2 regions of the Streptomyces sp. KM273126 genome follow, and region 2 is predicted to be linked to the other one. Evidence: predicted binding sites of a transcription regulator. Region 2 holds the regulator's gene; the other holds the start of a gene.
The links. Region 2 encodes HspR, which represses chaperone genes until heat shock. Its sites were predicted from a motif close to TTGAGNNNNNNNNNCTCAA; they were not measured.

Region 1: the regulator HspR is predicted to act here: its motif matches at 4,407-4,425, upstream of dnaK (molecular chaperone DnaK).

Annotation. Positions count from the first base shown of each region.
Region 1 is NZ_SJXB02000001.1:5,299,904-5,308,162, forward strand. It holds gene E0500_RS22650 (alkaline phosphatase family protein) at 1-774, shown strand, start outside; gene E0500_RS22655 (ATP-binding protein) at 926-1,987, shown strand; gene E0500_RS22660 (DUF2201 family putative metallopeptidase) at 1,997-3,841, shown strand; gene E0500_RS22665 (OsmC family protein) at 3,913-4,338, shown strand; gene dnaK (molecular chaperone DnaK) at 4,470-6,353, shown strand; gene E0500_RS22675 (helix-turn-helix transcriptional regulator) at 6,393-7,256, opposite strand; gene E0500_RS22680 (4a-hydroxytetrahydrobiopterin dehydratase) at 7,535-7,840, shown strand; gene E0500_RS22685 (class I SAM-dependent methyltransferase) at 7,844-8,259, shown strand, end outside.
Region 2 is NZ_SJXB02000001.1:2,433,902-2,442,160, reverse strand. It holds gene E0500_RS10475 (helix-turn-helix transcriptional regulator) at 1-351, shown strand, start outside; gene E0500_RS10470 (DUF397 domain-containing protein) at 362-568, shown strand; gene E0500_RS10465 (tetratricopeptide repeat protein) at 793-3,285, shown strand; gene E0500_RS10460 (heat shock protein transcriptional repressor HspR) at 3,414-3,866, opposite strand; gene dnaJ (molecular chaperone DnaJ) at 3,872-5,059, opposite strand; gene grpE (nucleotide exchange factor GrpE) at 5,093-5,770, opposite strand; gene dnaK (molecular chaperone DnaK) at 5,767-7,638, opposite strand.

The DNA of each region.
Region 1 (8,259 bases), 2.9 Mb from region 2:
GTCCTGTCCGATCACGGGCAGAGCCCCGGGGAGACCTTCCTCGCCCGCTACGGCCTCTCCCTCGGCAACCTCGTCCGGGCCGGCTGCGGACTGCCCGTGCCGCGCAGGGCGCAGCGCACCCACAGCGGGGCCGAGGCGCGGGCGTCGGTGCGGGCCGCGCTGCGCAGGCCGGTCGAGGAGGGCGGCGAGCAGCACCGGCCGTCGCGCCGCTCCGAGCCGATCGTGCTGGCCTCCGGCAACCTCGGACTGGTGTCGTTCCCCGACGTGCCCCACCGGATGAGCAAGGAGGAGATCGACCGGCGGTACCCCGCGCTCCTGTCCACGCTCGCCAACCACCCCGGCATAGGGTTCGTCCTGGTCAGGAGCGAGGAGCACGACGGTGTCGTGCTCGGTGCGCACGGCGCTGAGATCCCGGTGGCCGAGCTCACCGACGAACACCCGGGTCCGCTCGCCGACTTCGGGCCCGGCGCCGCCGCCGCCGTACGGCGCACGCACGACTTCCCGCACGTCGCCGACCTCATGGTCAACTCCTGGTACGACCCGGACGGCGGCGAGGTCCTCGCGTTCGAGGAGCAGATCGGCTCGCACGGCGGACTCGGCGGGGCCCAGGCCAGGCCGTTTCTGCTGTCGCCCGTCACGTTCTCCGCTCCGGTCGGGGACGCGGAGGAACTCGTCGGCGCCGAGCACGTCCACCGTGTGCTGCGCCGCTGGCTGCGCGAGTGCAGCGGCCCCCAGATCCCGCTGGAGGCGGAGCCCAAGCGACGGGCCGCCTGAACAGTCAGGTTTCCGGCTGCCTCCCGACGGTTCCCGACCGGCTCCCGAAAAAAAGCGAGTGACGACCGCAACCATCAATTGAGAACCTCAATGGCGAGCAACCACATCCGCGAGAGCGACGCCGGCTCAGGCGCAGAGAGGGGCCGCTGCTTTGCAGGCAGCCGTCACCGTCACACCCTCCCGTATTCCGGAACTACTCCTCGGTCTCGCCACGGTGCGGCCGGTCTTCATCTGGGGCGCCCCCGGCATCGGAAAGTCCTCCCTCGTAAGGGAGTTCGCCGAGTCGCTGGGCCTGGAGTGCGTGAGCCTGCTCGGCACCCAGCTCGCTCCCGAGGACCTCATCGGCGTGCCCCAGATCCGCGACGGGCGCTCCGTGTTCTGCCCGCCGGAGGCGATCGCCCGCGACGAGCCGTACTGCCTGTTCCTGGACGAGCTGAACGCGGCGACGCCGGACGTGCAGAAGGCGTTCTACTCCCTCATCCTGGACCGCCGCATCGGCACCTACGAGCTGCCGAAGGGCTCGATCGTGATCGGCGCAGGCAACCGCGCGACGGACAACGCCCTGGCCCGCCCGATCGCCTCCGCGCTGGTCAACCGTCTCGCCCACGTCCATCTGGAGGCGTCGGCGAAGGACTGGCTGGGGTGGGCGGCGGCGAACGGCATCCACCCCTGGGTCCTCGACCACCTCACCGACCGCCCCGACCACCTGTGGTCCAAGCCGCCGAAGACCGAGGAGCCGTTCTCCACGCCCCGTTCCTGGCACATGCTCTCCGACGCGCTGCACTCCTTCGGCCGCGCGCTCGACGAGGAGACCCTGAAGGTCCTGGCCCACGGCACGCTGACGCCCGCGCACGCCGTCGCCTTCTGCGGCTACGTCAAGATCGTGCGCAGCCAGTACGGCATCGAGGCCGTCCTCAAGGGCGAGGCCCGCTGGCCCAGCCGCCCCCAGGACCGCGACCTGCTGTACTACCTCGCCGAGTCCTTCCGCGGCCGCCTCATCAAGGAGCTCCCCGCGAGCAAGGAGCACCTCTCGGCGAACGGCCGCCAGACCGCGTACCGCGCCAAGTCCCTGCTCGTCCAGCTCGCCGAGATCTCCGTCGAGGTCGCCCAGAGCGTCATCGCCTCGGACGCCGACGGCAACCCGGTGCTGCCCGCCTGGTTCCTGGTGGAGGCGGCCCGGGACATGCCGCGGCTGGTCGAGGCGCGACGGTGAGGGGTGCCGGTGAGCCGTACCCGTAAGAAGGCCGGTGAGTCGGCGAAGCCGGACCCCGCCACGGAGGCGTTCGCGGACGGGGTGCGGCTCGCCTGGGCCAACCCGGCGATCGCCGCTCTGGAGGCGAAGCTGTGCCGGGGCAAGCAGACCTGCCGGGACCCGCAGACCGACCAGGCTCAGGAGACATGCGGGTACGCCCCGCGTGACGGCCTCGTCCGCGTCGACTCGAACGGAATCCTGCACGCCCACCCCACCCGCCGTGCCGAGCCGGACGACTGGGCCTGGGCGATCGCCCACGCCGTCATCCACCTCGGCTTCGGGCACCTTCCGGCGGCGAAGGGCGAGCGCGCCCAGCCCGACCGCTTCGACCTCGCCGCGCGCTGTGCCGTCGTCAACCGGTTCCTGCTGAGTTTTCCGGTCGGCCGCACCCCCGAGGACCTGCCCGCCACCTATCCCGACGGCGACGAGGAGCAGCTGGCCGCCCGCTGGCGCCGGAGCGGCATCCCGGCCGCGTACGCGCACTGCGGTACGGCGGGCGGAGAGCCCGACCAGCTCCTCGTGCCCTCGGACAGATGGGGCGGGCAGCCCGCGGACTGGCAGCTCGCCTTCGCGTACGCGCTCACCCGCACGATGTCCACGGCGATGGACATGGCGGGCGGCCGCCGGGACTCGATGTCGGGAGGGCCCACGCGCAAGCGGCCCTGGGAGTGGGCCTTGGAGTGGTTCATCTCCTCCTATCCGCTGCTCGGCGGCATCGCGGCCGGCATCACGATCGTCGCCGACGCCGAACTCGCCCGCGCCCACGGCATCTCCATCGCCGCGGTGAACGCGGAGGCGGGGGAGATCTACCTCAACCCGCTGCGTGAGTTCGAGGACGAGGAGTGGCGCTTCGTCCTCGCCCACGAGATGCTGCACGCCGCCCTGCGCCACGGCGACCGCTGCGGGACCCGCGACCCGTTCCTGTTCAACATCGCCGCCGACTACGTCATCAACGGCTGGCTGTGCGAGATGCAGGTCGGCACGATGCCGGACGGGCTGCTGCACGACCCGCAGCCGGCCGGCCTGTCGGCCGAGGAGGTCTACGACCGGATCGCCAAGGACATGCGTCGGATGCGCCGGCTGTCCACCCCGCGCGGCAAGGGCGTGGGCGACATCCTCGGCGGCCCGCTCGGCAGCCCGCGCGAATACGTCGATCTGGACGAGTTCTACCGCCGGGGACTCGCCCGGGGCCTCGACCTGCACCAGCACCAGGAACGTGGCTTCCTGCCCGCCGGTCTCGTCGAGGAGATCCGCGCGCTCAGCCACCCGCCGCTGCCCTGGGACGCCCAACTGGCTCGCTGGTTCGACGAGTTCGTCCCCCGTCCGGAGCCGGTACGGACGTACGCGCGTCCCTCGCGCCGCCAGTCCTCCACGCCCGACATCCCGCGTGCGGGCCGCTACTTCCCGCCCGAGGAGGTCGCCCGGTGCACCTTCGGCGTCGTCCTCGACACCTCCGGCTCGATGGACCGCGTCCTGCTCGGCAAGGCGCTGGGCGCGATCGCCTCGTACGCCGAGGCCCGCGACGTACCGGCCGCCCGCGTCGTGTTCTGCGACGCGGCCCCGCACGACGCCGGCTATCTGCCGGTCACGGAGATCGCGGGGCGTGTCCGGGTGCGGGGGCGCGGAGGCACGGTCCTCCAGCCCGGTATCGACCTGCTGCACCGCGCGGACGACTTCCCGCCGGGCGCGCCGGTCCTCGTCATCACGGACGGCTGGTGCGACGTCCTGCGGGTGCGCCGCGAGCACGCGTACCTGATCCCACAAGGTGCTCGCCTGCCGTTCACCCCCCGTGGGCCGGTCTTCAGGGTGCGGTGAGGCAGAGTGTGATCGGATGGGGCCCAGGATCCCCGGGTACCCCCTCGGGACCGCTCGCGAAAGGAAGAACCGTGGCAACCACGCGCTCCGCACACACCGTGTGGGAAGGCAACCTGCTTGAGGGCAACGGAGTCGTGACCTTCGACTCCTCCGGCATCGGCGAGCAGCCGGTGTCGTGGCCGTCGCGCGCCGAGCAGGCGAACGGGAAGACCAGCCCCGAGGAGCTGATCGCCGCCGCCCACTCCAGCTGCTTCTCCATGGCGCTGTCGCACGGCCTGGCCGGCGCCGGTACGCCGCCCACCAAGCTCGTCACCTCGGCCGACGTGACCTTCCAGCCGGGTGAGGGCATCACGGGTATCCACCTCACCGTCGAGGGCTCGGTCCCGGGCATCGACAACGACGCCTTCGTCGCCGCCGCGGAGAACGCCAAGGCCAACTGCCCGGTCAGCCAGGCGCTCACGGGCACCACGATCACGCTGTCGGCGAAGCTCGCCTGACCCCCGTACCTCGCCGGATGCCGCGCCCGCCGTACGGGCGCGGCATCGTCGTTTCCGGACATGCGGCATTGACATTACTCCACTCAAGTTTTTTGCTGGAGTAGGAAGCGCCCTGGCGGAAGGGGACGGCGATGGCACGTGCGGTCGGAATCGATCTCGGTACGACGAACTCGGTGGTGGCCGTCCTGGAGGGCGGCGAGCCGACCGTGGTCGCCAACGCGGAGGGCGCCCGGACCACACCGTCCGTCGTCGCCTTCGCCAAGAACGGTGAGGTCCTCGTCGGAGAGGTCGCCAAGCGGCAGGCCGTGACGAACGTGGAACGCACCGCCCGCTCCGTCAAGCGCCACATGGGCGACGCGAACTGGCGTTTCCCCGCGGAGGGCGACATCGACGGCAACCGCTACCGCGCCCAGGAGCTGTCCGCGCGCGTCCTGCAGAAGCTGAAGCGGGACGCCGAGTCCTACCTCGGCGAGGACGTCACCGACGCGGTGGTCACCGTGCCCGCCTACTTCGACGACGCCCAGCGCCAGGCCACCAAGGAGGCGGGGGAGATCGCGGGGCTCAAGGTCCTGCGGATCATCAACGAGCCCACGGCCGCCGCCCTCGCCTACGGGCTCGACCGCGGTGAGGAGCAGACCGTCCTCGTCTTCGACCTCGGCGGCGGCACCTTCGACGTCTCGCTGCTGGAGATCGGTGACGGCGTCATCGAGGTCAAGGCCACCAACGGCGACACCCACCTCGGCGGCGACGACTGGGACCAGCGGATCGTGGAGTATCTCGTCAAGCGGTTCAAGGGGGCGTACGGCGTCGACCTGGGCAAGGACAAGATGGCGCTCCAGCGGCTGCGCGAGGGCGCCGAGAAGGCCAAGATCGAGCTGTCCAGCTCCACCGAGACGACCGTCAACCTCCCGTACATCACCGCCTCCGCCGAGGGCCCGCTCCACCTGGACGAGAAGCTGACGCGCGCCCAGTTCCAGGAGCTCACCGCCGATCTCCTCGACCGCTGCCGTACCCCCTTCCACCAGGCGGTCAAGGACGCGGGCGTGAAGCTCTCCGCCATCGACCACGTGATCCTCGTCGGCGGCTCCACCCGGATGCCCGCCGTCACCGACCTGGTGAGGGAACTCACCGGCAAGGACCCGCACAAGGGCGTGAACCCGGACGAGGTCGTGGCCGTCGGCGCGGCGCTCCAGGCGGGCGTCATCCGCGGTGACGTCAAGGACGTCCTCCTCCTCGACGTCACCCCGCTGTCCCTCGGTATCGAGACCAAGGGCGGCATCATGACCAAGCTCATCGAACGCAACACGACGATTCCCACGCGGCGTTCGGAGATCTTCACGACGGCCACGGACAACCAGCCCTCGGTCGGCATCCAGGTGTACCAGGGCGAGCGCGAGATCGCCGCTTACAACAAGAAGCTGGGTGTCTTCGACCTGACCGGTCTGCCGCCCGCGCCGCGCGGGGTGCCGCAGATCGAGGTGGCGTTCGACATCGACGCCAACGGGATCATGCACGTCTCGGCGAAGGACCTCGCCACCGGGCGCGAACAGAAGATGACGGTCACGGGCGGCTCGGCCCTCCCCAAGGACGACATCGACCGCATGATGCGGGACGCCGAGCAGTACGCGGAGGAGGACCGCAGGCGCCGTGAGGCCGCCGAGACCCGCAACCAGGCCGAGCAACTCGTCTACCAGACCGAGAAGTTCCTCCGCGACAACGAGGAACGCGTGCCCGCCGCCACCAAGGCCGAGGTCGAGACGGAGGTCGCCGAGGTGAAGCGTCTGCTGGAGCGGAACGGGGAAGGCGCCGAGACCTCAGCGCTCCGCGCGGGAGTCGAGAAGCTCGCGTCGGTCAGCCAGAAGATGGGGCAGGCCATGTACGAGGCGGCGTCCGCCTCCGGCGGCCCGGCCTCGGAACAGCGCCCGCCCGACGAGGAAGGCGTGGTGGACGCGGAGATCGTCGACGATGAGAAGGACGAGAAGGGCGAGAAGGACACAAAGGGAGGCGCCGCCTAGGCGTCTTGCGGAGCCGGATCGCGGAGCCGGATCGTGGAGTCAGAACTTCTCGCGGTACTCGCGCAGGAGTTCCCTCGTGCGGTCCGCGGGTGTCGCGTGCGCGGCCATGCGGTCCAGCACCTCCAGGTGCGTGACCACCTCGCGCTCCGAGTCGAGGTACAGGGCGCCCGTCAGGTACTCCGTGTACACCATGTCCGGCAGCTCGGGCTCCACGAAGCGGAACAGAACGAAGGGCGCGTACGTCCCTGGATGCGGGCCGGCCGCGAACTCGGCCACCTGGAGCGTGACATGGTCCCGGTCCATCACGTCGAGGAGCCGGTCGAACTGCTGGCGCATCACCTCGGGCCGGACGCTCACCGGGCGCCGCAGCGCCGTCTCGTCCATGATGACCCACAGACGGGGCGGGTCGGCGCGGGTCAGGAGCTTCTGCCGGGCCATGCGCAGGGACACATGCCGTTCGATCGACTCCGGCCCTCTGTGTCCGACCGTGCCGGCCTCCAGGACGGCGCGCGCGTACTCCTCGGTCTGGAGCATGCCGGGCACGTAGTGCGGCTCGTACTGCCGGATCACCTGGGCCGCGCCCTCCAGGCTGACGTACAGGCTGAACCAGTCGGGCAGCACGTCGTGGTACCGCTGCCACCAGCCGGGCTGGTTGGCGTCCTCGGCGAGCGCGACGAACGCGGCGACGTCCCTCTCCGCCACGCCGTACGTGGTCAGCAGCACCTGTACGTAAGGAATCTTGAGCGCGACCTCGGCCATCTCCATGCGCCGCACCGTCGCCGGGGCCACCCTGAGGACCCGCGCGGCCTCTTCCCGCTTCAGCCCGGCGGCCTCCCGCAACTCCTGCAACCGCCGCCCGAGCACCACTTGACCCACGGTGGGCGCGGCCCGCCGCTCACTCACGCCACGCCTCCCCACGCGCCGAAGTACGCAAGCAGTGTGTCATGTTTCACGCGAACACCAATGGGGTCGAACGGCTCGGGCAGGCCCGTGGGCTCTTTGACGGTAACTCAGTTGGCCTGAGACGGAAGATACTTGGCGGCCCTCGGTACCCCGTTCCCCGGCCCGCAGCGCGGGGTCCAGCCGGCCGACCCCCGCCTGCCCCTGCCTGACCAGGGACTTCATGGCCGGTCTGTGGCAGGCTGAGAGAGGGAGTCCGACCTCGTGGAAGGAGCGTGCTCATGCCTCTCGAACCCCTGTCCCAGAAGGAGATCGAGGACCGGCTGGCGGAACTGCCGGGCTGGTCGCAGGACGGTGACCGGATCGCCCGCTCCTACCGGCTAGGCTCGCACTTCGCGGCGACCGCGATGGTCGTGCACATCGCCCAGGTCCAGGACGAACTCGACCACCACTCCGACCTCACCCTCGGCTACAAGAGCGTCGCTCTCACCGTGAACACCCACAGCGTGGGCGGCGCCGTCACCGAGCGCGACTTCGAGCTCGCCCGCCGGGTGGAGGAGCTCGCCCCGGGCCACGGTGCGAGCTGAACCGTGCTGGACTACGACAAGGAGGCCGAGCGGTACGACGTGCTGCGCGGCGGCGAGCCCCGCGCCCAGGCGGCCGCGGAGGCCGTGCTGAGCCTCGTGCCGGACGGCGCGCGCAGCCTGCTCGACGTCGCCTGCGGCACCGGCATCGTGACCCGGCGGTTCTCGGCGGCGCGGGCCGGACTGCGGGTGACGGGCGTCGACCTGACGTACGGGATGGCACGCCGGGCCGCCGACCGGCTGCCGGGCGCCGTCGTCCTCGCGGACAGCCGTCAACTGCCTTTCCCAGACGGCGCGTTCGACGCCGTCACGAGCGTGTGGCTGCTGCACCTCGTCAACAGCCCGGACGAGGTCCGGACCGTCGTCGGCGAGTGTGCGCGCGTGCTGAGCCCCGGCGGTGTGTACGTCACCACCGTCGACAA
Region 2 (8,259 bases):
CGGTTCGGGGGGACCCAAGTGCTCCGCGGTCAGTTGCTCCGACTCATCGAACTGGCGCGACTACCCAACGTGACGATCCAGGTCTACTCGTTCGCCTCTCGGGCCCACGCGGCCCTCACCGGCAACTTCGTGCATGTCATTCCCAGCGTTCCCGAGCTTGGCACCGTGGTGCTCGAACAACCCTCGGGTTTCCAGTACTTGGGCGACCGCGACAGCCTGACCCAGTACGGGGCGCTGTTCGAGAGCCTCGCCGAGTACGCCCTCGCCCCCGTCGACGTATCGTTGGCCCCGGAAGCACACTCCGTGAAGGACTCGCTGGCCCTCATCCAGCATCTGCTCTACACCCTTTGAGGAGGCCCTGATGCCTGAACTCATATGGCAGAAATCGACGTTCAGCGGCGGCCCGCAGGGCGAGTGCGTATACGTCGCCACCGGCCCCGACGGAACCATCCACCTCCGCGAGAGCGACACCCCCCACACCATCCTGGCCACCGCCCCGCAGGGCCTCGCCGCGCTCCTGCGCCACGTGAAGGACCGGACGGCCAAGCGCCGCTTCCAAGGGGCCTGAACGCCGGAGCAGCACGGCCCCGACCCGACCACTGACCCGCAAGAGTGCAACACTTTCCGCAGACGTGTCGCACTTTCGCCGCCGAACCTGGTCCCGGACCCCTCGCTGAGCTGGTCGAGCGAAGACGATGCGTTGTCAGTGGGCACCCATACCGTGAGCCTCCTCACCGCGCGGTTCCCACCGTCCGGGCTGGTTCCCCTGTGCGTTTCTCCTGGAGGCCCCCCATGTCCACCGATCTCTTCGGTGTGCGCGTCCTCGACCTCGACCATGAGCAGCGGCGCGTTCGCTTTCGCGTCTTCGTCGTCTACTACGAGCCCTCCTGGGGCACCGGCGAGCTGTTGCCCGGCGACTCGAGCTTCTTCTTCCGGGTGTTGTGGGAAGCCGCGGAGGACTTCACCCCGCACCGCTACGGTCCGCTGACGGACGTCGTCACCCTCGATGAGTTCCTGAACGAGGGGTGGGTGGAGAGCAACACCCACCGCTTCGTCGCGGGCGTCGACCGGGTGGCTGTGCGCAACCACCCGGTCAGCGATGAGGATTTCGAGCGGCTGGCGATGTTCTACTACGAGCGCGAGGGCGGCTGGCAGGACGAGGAGCAGCTTGCCCAGGGCGACTACGACGTCCATGTCACCGATGCCCGCTGGATGGAGTCGCTGCGCGTCGGCCAGAGCTGGGGCACCACCAGCTACGCCGGTGACTCGGACGGCCTGCAGGCCGACAGCGGCAAGGCGTGGGAGGAATGGGAGGAACGGTGCGCCGAATTCGCTGAGGACGACGACGACCTGGACGCGTGCTTCACCCTGGGATGGCTGCGCCAGGAGCGGGGTGACGCCGAGGGAGCCGCGGAGGCGTACCGGCGTGTGGCGGACGGGCCTGACCGGCAGCTGCACGGCAAGGCCCTGCTCTATCTGGGCGATCTGCATGCGGCCCAGGGCGAGTACGAGAGCGCCAGCACCCTGTACCAGCGGGCCGAGCGGAGCAAGAACCACGAGCGGTACGGGACGCGTTACCGTTCCCGGGCCGCGCTGCGGCTGGGCCTCCTGCTGCGGCGACTCGGCAGAGACGAGGAGGCGCAGGCGGCGTTCGCCCGGGCCATCAGCAAGGGTGACGAGGCGCGTGACCTCGGCGTGGTCGCGGAGGCGCGGCGGCTCTCCGGTGCCGAGTCCCCGGTGGAAGCCGCCAACCGTCTCTTCGCCAGGGGTGAGCGGGACGGTGCCCGCGCCGTACTCGCCGAGAACTACGGGCAGGCCGTCGTCGAGGTCGCCGGCCACCTGTTCGCCGGCGACTTCGAGGCCGCCGGGGCCGCCCTGTCCTCGCTCGCCGAGAGCGCCGGGCCGGACGCCCCCGGTGATCAGCACGGCGAGAACCTCGGCAATGCCGCCGCCCTCCTCGTCGACCTCTCCATGACCTGGTGGCGTGAACGAGAGGGAAGGCCGGCGATGGCGCAGGTGCTGCAGCTGGCGGTTGCCACCGGCCGTGCGGTCGAGGGATACCGCCGTGTCGTCCGGCGCACCGGCTTCGCGGCCTCCGCCAGTACCGGGGACGCGGCGGAACAGCTGCTGACAGTGCTGTACGACAGGGGCGACGAGGCGGCGGTCATCGCGCTGGCGACGGCGGCAGAAGCCGTCCATCCGAAGGTGGCGTCGGATGGTTTCCGACGCGTCGGCATCGATGCGGCGCGGCGCGACGACTTCGCGAAGGCCGCGCGGTGGTTCGAGCGCGGCGCGACGGTCGCGGGCGCCGACGAGGACACCCGCGCACATTCCGCTTACCGGCTCGGCCTCTCCTTGCGCAAACTGGGCGAGACGGAAAGGGCCCAGGAGGCCCTCACACAGGCCGAGGCGGGTTTCGAACGCTTCGACAACGCCGCCATGGCCGCGCAACGACAGGCCGAGCTGGCGCACGCGCAGGGCGACCGGACGGCGGCGTTCGCGGCCTGGGCCCGTGCCGCGATGCTCACGGTCCGGTTCGAGCACGACGAGAAGACGGCCGCCCGCGCCGTCCGCCTGCTCGGCCGGCTCCTCACCGAAGTGGACGCTCACCACGCGGCGCGAGCTGTGGACCAAGCAGTGGCGCAGACGTGCGACGAGGCGTTCCTGCGGCTGGTCCGCGCACTCACCAAGACCCCCGGCGTGGGCCCTGCGCTGTACGCCGCCTTCCTCTACGGCCACTGGATGCTGGAACAGGGCGACGCGAGGCTCGGACTGGCGCTGCTGGAGAAGGTGGCCGAGGGGAAGGGGAAGTACGCGGCGGGCGCTGCCGTCACGGTGGGAGCAGAGGCGCACCGGGGCGGCGACAACGTCGCGGCACGCGAGTGGTGGCTGCGTGCCCTGGCGAAGGGGAACAAGGAGATGTCCCACAAAGCCGTCCTCAACCTCGGTCTCGTCGCCAAGCAGGAACGCAATCTGCCGGAACTGCTGGAGCACTACGGGCCGATAGCCGAGTCCGACCACGAGGACGGGCCGCTGTTCGCCGCCCACATCGGTGAACTGCACTACTGGCTGGAAGACTGGGACGAGGCAGCGCGCTGGTATCAGCGCACCCTGGAGGGCACGGACGACGGGGAGCTGGTGGGCGAAGCCGGCTACCGGGTGGGGGAGATCCTGCACGGCAAGGGAGAGTCCGATGCCGCACTCCCCTGTCTGCGGCGTGCTGCCGCCAGCGGGCTCGCACCCTTTGCCGAGCAGGCCGAGAATCTGCTGGCCCGACTGGGCTGAGGGGGAAAGGGACTTCGCGGCTGGTGTCCGGGCCAGGACACCGAGGCCGGGTCCGAGTTCGCGAAGGGGCCCGGAGGTTCGGCTGAACCGCCGAACCTCCGGGCCCCGCGCGTAGTCGGCGAAGTACGTCAGTCCGAGGACTGCTGCCTCTTCGGGCGCCACACCACCAGTGCGCTCGTCTGCTGGACCTCCTGGTACGGGACCAGGTCGCGGCGGTACGAGGCGTGCACCGCGGCCTCGCGCTGCCGCATGGCCGCCGCCGCGCCGTCCAGGGCCGTCTCCAGCTCCGCGACGCGGGACTGGAGCGCGGCGACCTGGTTCTCCAGCTCGATGATGCGCTTGATGCCGGCGAGGTTGATGCCCTCGTCCTGCGACAACTGCTGCACCTGGCGGAGCAGTTCGATGTCACGGGCCGAGTAGCGACGGCCCCGGCCGGCCGTGCGGTCCGGCGAGACCAGGCCCAGACGGTCGTACTGGCGCAGGGTCTGCGGGTGCAGGCCGGAGAGCTGGGCCGCCACCGAGATGACGTAGACCGGGGTCTCCTCGGTCAGTTCATACGGATTACGCCGACGGCCGTCCATCACCCTCAAGCTCCCTTCGCGGCCTGGAACAGCTCCGCCCGCGGGTCCTCGCCCGCGGTGGCTGCGCGATACGCCTCAAGCGCGTCACGAGCCTTCCCCAATACGTCCTTCGGGACACTCACCTCGACCGTGACCAGAAGGTCCCCACGGGTGCCGTCCTTGCGGACCGCGCCCTTGCCGCGGGCGCGCATGGTGCGTCCGTTGGGCGTGCCCGGCGGCAGCTTCAGGGTGACCGGAGGTCCGCCCAGCGTGGGGACACGGATCTCGCCGCCCAGCGCCGCCTCCGGATACGTCACCGGCACCGTCACCGTCAGGTTGTCGCCCTTGCGGCCGAACACCGGGTGGGCCTCGACGTGCACCGTGACGTACAGGTCGCCGGCCGGGCCGCCCCGCTCGCCGGGCCCGCCCTTGCCGCGGAGCCGGATGCGCTGACCGTCCGTGACACCGGCCGGTATGCGCACCTGCATCGTCCGGGACGACTTCGCCCGGCCGCTGCCCTGGCAGTCCGGGCAGGGGTGCTCGGCGATGAGCCCGCGGCCCTTGCAGTCCGGGCAGGGGTCGGTCAGCGAGAAGCCGCCGCCCGAACCCCGCGCCACCTGGCCGGTGCCGACACAGGTCGGGCACACACGCGGTGTGCCGTTCTTGTCGCCGGTGCCCGAGCAGGCCCGGCAGGGCGACTGCGAGGTCATACGGAGGGGAACGGTCGCGCCGTCCACCGCCTCGGTGAAGCTCAGCGTGACCTCGGTGTCGATGTCCTGGCCGCGCCGCGGCTGCGTACGCGTGCCCGCGCCCGTGCCGCCGCGGTTGAACAGCCCGCCGAAGACGTCTCCGATCCCGCCGCCGAAGCCGCCCGCTCCCTGCCCGCCCCCGCCCTGCGCGCCGCCTCCGAAGAGGTCGCCCAGGTCGAAGTTGAACGAGCCGCCGCCGGCGCCGGGGCCAGGACGGAAGCCACCGTTGCCGAACAGCGCCCGCGCGTCGTCGTACTCCTTGCGCTTCTTGGGGTCACCCAGGACGTCGTTCGCCTCGGAGATCTCCTTGAAGCGCTCCTCGGCCTTGGCGTTGCCCTTGTTGGCGTCCGGGTGGTACTCGCGGGCGAGCTTCCGGTACGCCTTCTTGATCTCGGCCTCGGTGGCGTCCTTGGGGACGCCGAGGACCTTGTAGAAGTCCTTCTCGATGAAGTCCTTGGTGCTCATCCTCGACGCCCCTCCTTCCTGGTTGGTTCAAGCTCAGCCCTCGTCCGGGCCACCGCTCTCCTTGTCGTCGGCCGTCTCCGCGGAATCCGATGAGTCCGCCTTGACGGTCTGGGCGCCGGGCTGCGGTTCGGCCACGGCCACCCGCGCGGGACGGATGGTGCGCTCGCCGAAGCGATACCCGGGCTGCAGAATCGCCACGCACGTCGTCTCCGTGACGTCCGGTGCGTACGAGTGCATCAGGGCCTCGTGGATCGTCGGGTCGAAGGGCTCGCCCTCCTTGCCGAACTGCTGCAGACCCATCTTCGCCGCGACCGTCTCCAGCGACTCGGCGACGGACTTGAATCCGCCGACGAGTTCGCCGTGGTCCCGGGCGCGGCCGATGTCGTCGAGCACGGGCAGGAGCTCGGTCAGGAGGTTCGCGATGGCGATCTCCCTGACCGTGATCCGGTCGCGCTCGACGCGGCGGCGGTAGTTCTGGTACTCGGCCTGGAGCCGCTGGAGGTCCGCGGTGCGCTCACCGAGCGCGGTACGGACCTGGTCGAGCTGGGCCACCAGCGCCGCCTGTGCGCCTGCGTCCCCGGTCGGGGCCGCCCCTTCCTGGGGGGCGGCCTTCGACTCGGCGTCGTCGGGGGTCGCGCCGGAGGGGACGTCGGGCTGCTGCGGCGACGCGGCCTGCGGCTGCTCGTCGAAGCCCGGGGTCTCCTCCGTCACGCGGCACCGTCCTTGCGGTCACGCGGCTCGTCAACGATCTCGGCGTCGACGACGTCGTCGTCAGCGGCCTTGGCCTGACCCGCGCCGGCTCCGGCACCGGCGGCGCCACCGGCCTCGCCCGCGGCCTGAGCCGCCTGAGCGTCGGCGTACAGGGCCTGGCCCAGCTTCTGGGAGACGGCGGCGACCTTCTCGGTGGCCGTACGGATCTCGGTGGTGTCCTCGCCCTTGAGCGCGGTCTTCAGCTCCTCGACGGAGGCCTCGACCTCGGTCTTGACGTCACCCGGGACCTTGTCCTCGTTGTCCTTGAGGAACTTCTCGGTCTGGTAGACGAGCTGCTCGCCCTGGTTGCGGGTCTCGGCGGCCTCGCGGCGGCGGTGGTCCTCCTCCGCGTACTGCTCGGCCTCCTGGCGCATGCGGTCGACCTCGTCCTTCGGCAGCGAGGAGCCGCCGGTGACGGTCATCTTCTGCTCCTTGCCGGTGCCGAGGTCCTTCGCCGTGACGTGCATGATGCCGTTGGCGTCGATGTCGAAGGACACCTCGATCTGCGGCACGCCGCGCGGGGCCGGGGGCAGACCGGTCAGCTCGAACATCCCGAGCTTCTTGTTGTACGCCGCGATCTCGCGCTCGCCCTGGTAGACCTGGATCTGCACGGAGGGCTGGTTGTCCTCGGCGGTGGTGAAGATCTCGGACCGCTTGGTCGGGATCGTCGTGTTCCGCTCGATGAGCTTGGTCATGATGCCGCCCTTGGTCTCGATACCGAGGGACAGCGGCGTCACGTCGAGGAGCAGAACGTCCTTGACCTCGCCCTTGAGCACACCGGCCTGGAGCGAGGCGCCGATGGCGACGACCTCGTCCGGGTTCACACCCTTGTTGGCCTCCTTGCCGCCGGTCAGCTCCTTGACGAGCTCGGCGACGGCGGGCATACGGGTCGAACCACCGACGAGAACGACGTGGTCGATCTCGGAGAGCTGGATGCCCGCGTCCTTGATGACGTTGTGGAACGGCGTCTTGCAGCGCTCCAGCAGATCGGCGGTGAGCTGCTGGAACTGGGCGCGGGTGAGCTTCTCGTCGAGGTGCAGGGGGCCCTCGGCGGAGGCCGTGATGTACGGCAGGTTGATCGAGGTCTCGCTGGAGGAGGACAGCTCGATCTTGGCCTTCTCAGCGGCCTCGCGGAGGCGCTGGAGGGCCATCTTGTCCTTGGCGAGGTCCACGCCGTGGCCGGCCCGGAACTGCTGCACCAGGTAGTCGACGACGCGCTGGTCCCAGTCGTCACCACCGAGGTGGTTGTCACCGTTGGTGGCCTTCACCTCGACGACGCCGTCACCGATCTCCAGGAGCGACACGTCGAAGGTGCCGCCACCGAGGTCGAAGACGAGGATCGTCTGGTCGTCCTTGTCGAGGCCGTAGGCGAGGGCGGCGGCGGTGGGCTCGTTGACGATGCGCAGGACGTTGAGGCCCGCGATCTCACCCGCCTCCTTCGTCGCCTGACGCTCGGAGTCGTTGAAGTACGCCGGGACCGTGATGACCGCGTCCGCGACCTTCTCGCCCAGGTAGGCCTCGGCGTCCCGCTTGAGCTTCTGCAGGATGAAGGCGCTCATCTGCTGCGGGTTGAAGTGCTTCCCGTCGAGCTCGATCTTCCAGTCCGTGCCCATGTGACGCTTCACCGAGCGGATGGTCCGGTCCACGTTCGTGACCGCCTGGCGCTTGGCGACCTCGCCGACGAGCACCTCACCGTTCTTGGCGAAGGCGACGACGGACGGCGTGGTCCTGGCGCCCTCGGCGTTGGTGATGACGGTGGGCTCGCCGCCCTCCAGAACGCTGACGACGGAGTTAGTCGTGCCCAGGTCGATGCCGACCGCACGTGCCATTTCAATTCCTCCAGCTGACTTGAGTGGAACGGACTCAAGCATGCATGACGCCTGCCGCTGGGTCAACAGACCTGAGCCACCCCGACTCAACTCTTATCCGTTCCTTACGCGCAATGGGGCTCCGACCTGTCGGTTTCCCCCGCTGAGTGATTAACGGCGGGGCGCCCTCGCGGGTGACACCGCAATTTCCCTCGCCCCCGCCGCCCCTACCCGTCCCGTCCCCAGGGGCGCCGCCCCTTGACCCCGCCGAGGGGGCAGCGCCCCCTCAGACCCCCGACTCCGGGACGGCACCCCGCCCTCCTCTTCGGGGCGCCGCCCCGGACCCCGCTTCGGGGGCCGGCCCCCGGACCCCCGCTCCTCAAACGCCGGAGGGGCTGGATTGTGCGGGCGGGGCTGGATTTTTCAGCCCGTCCGGCGCTTGAGGACGAGGCCGTTCAGGCCGATGCGGGGGCCTGGGGGCGGCAGCCCCAGGGAAGGGATGGGACGGGTAGGGGCGGCGGGGGCGAGAAAACCACCCGTGCAGCGAGCGGCCCATACCACTCCAGCCGCAGGCTACCCAATATGCACCACTATGGGATGAACGGGTACGCGCACCAAGGCGCCAAGGTGCACACCCCGGCA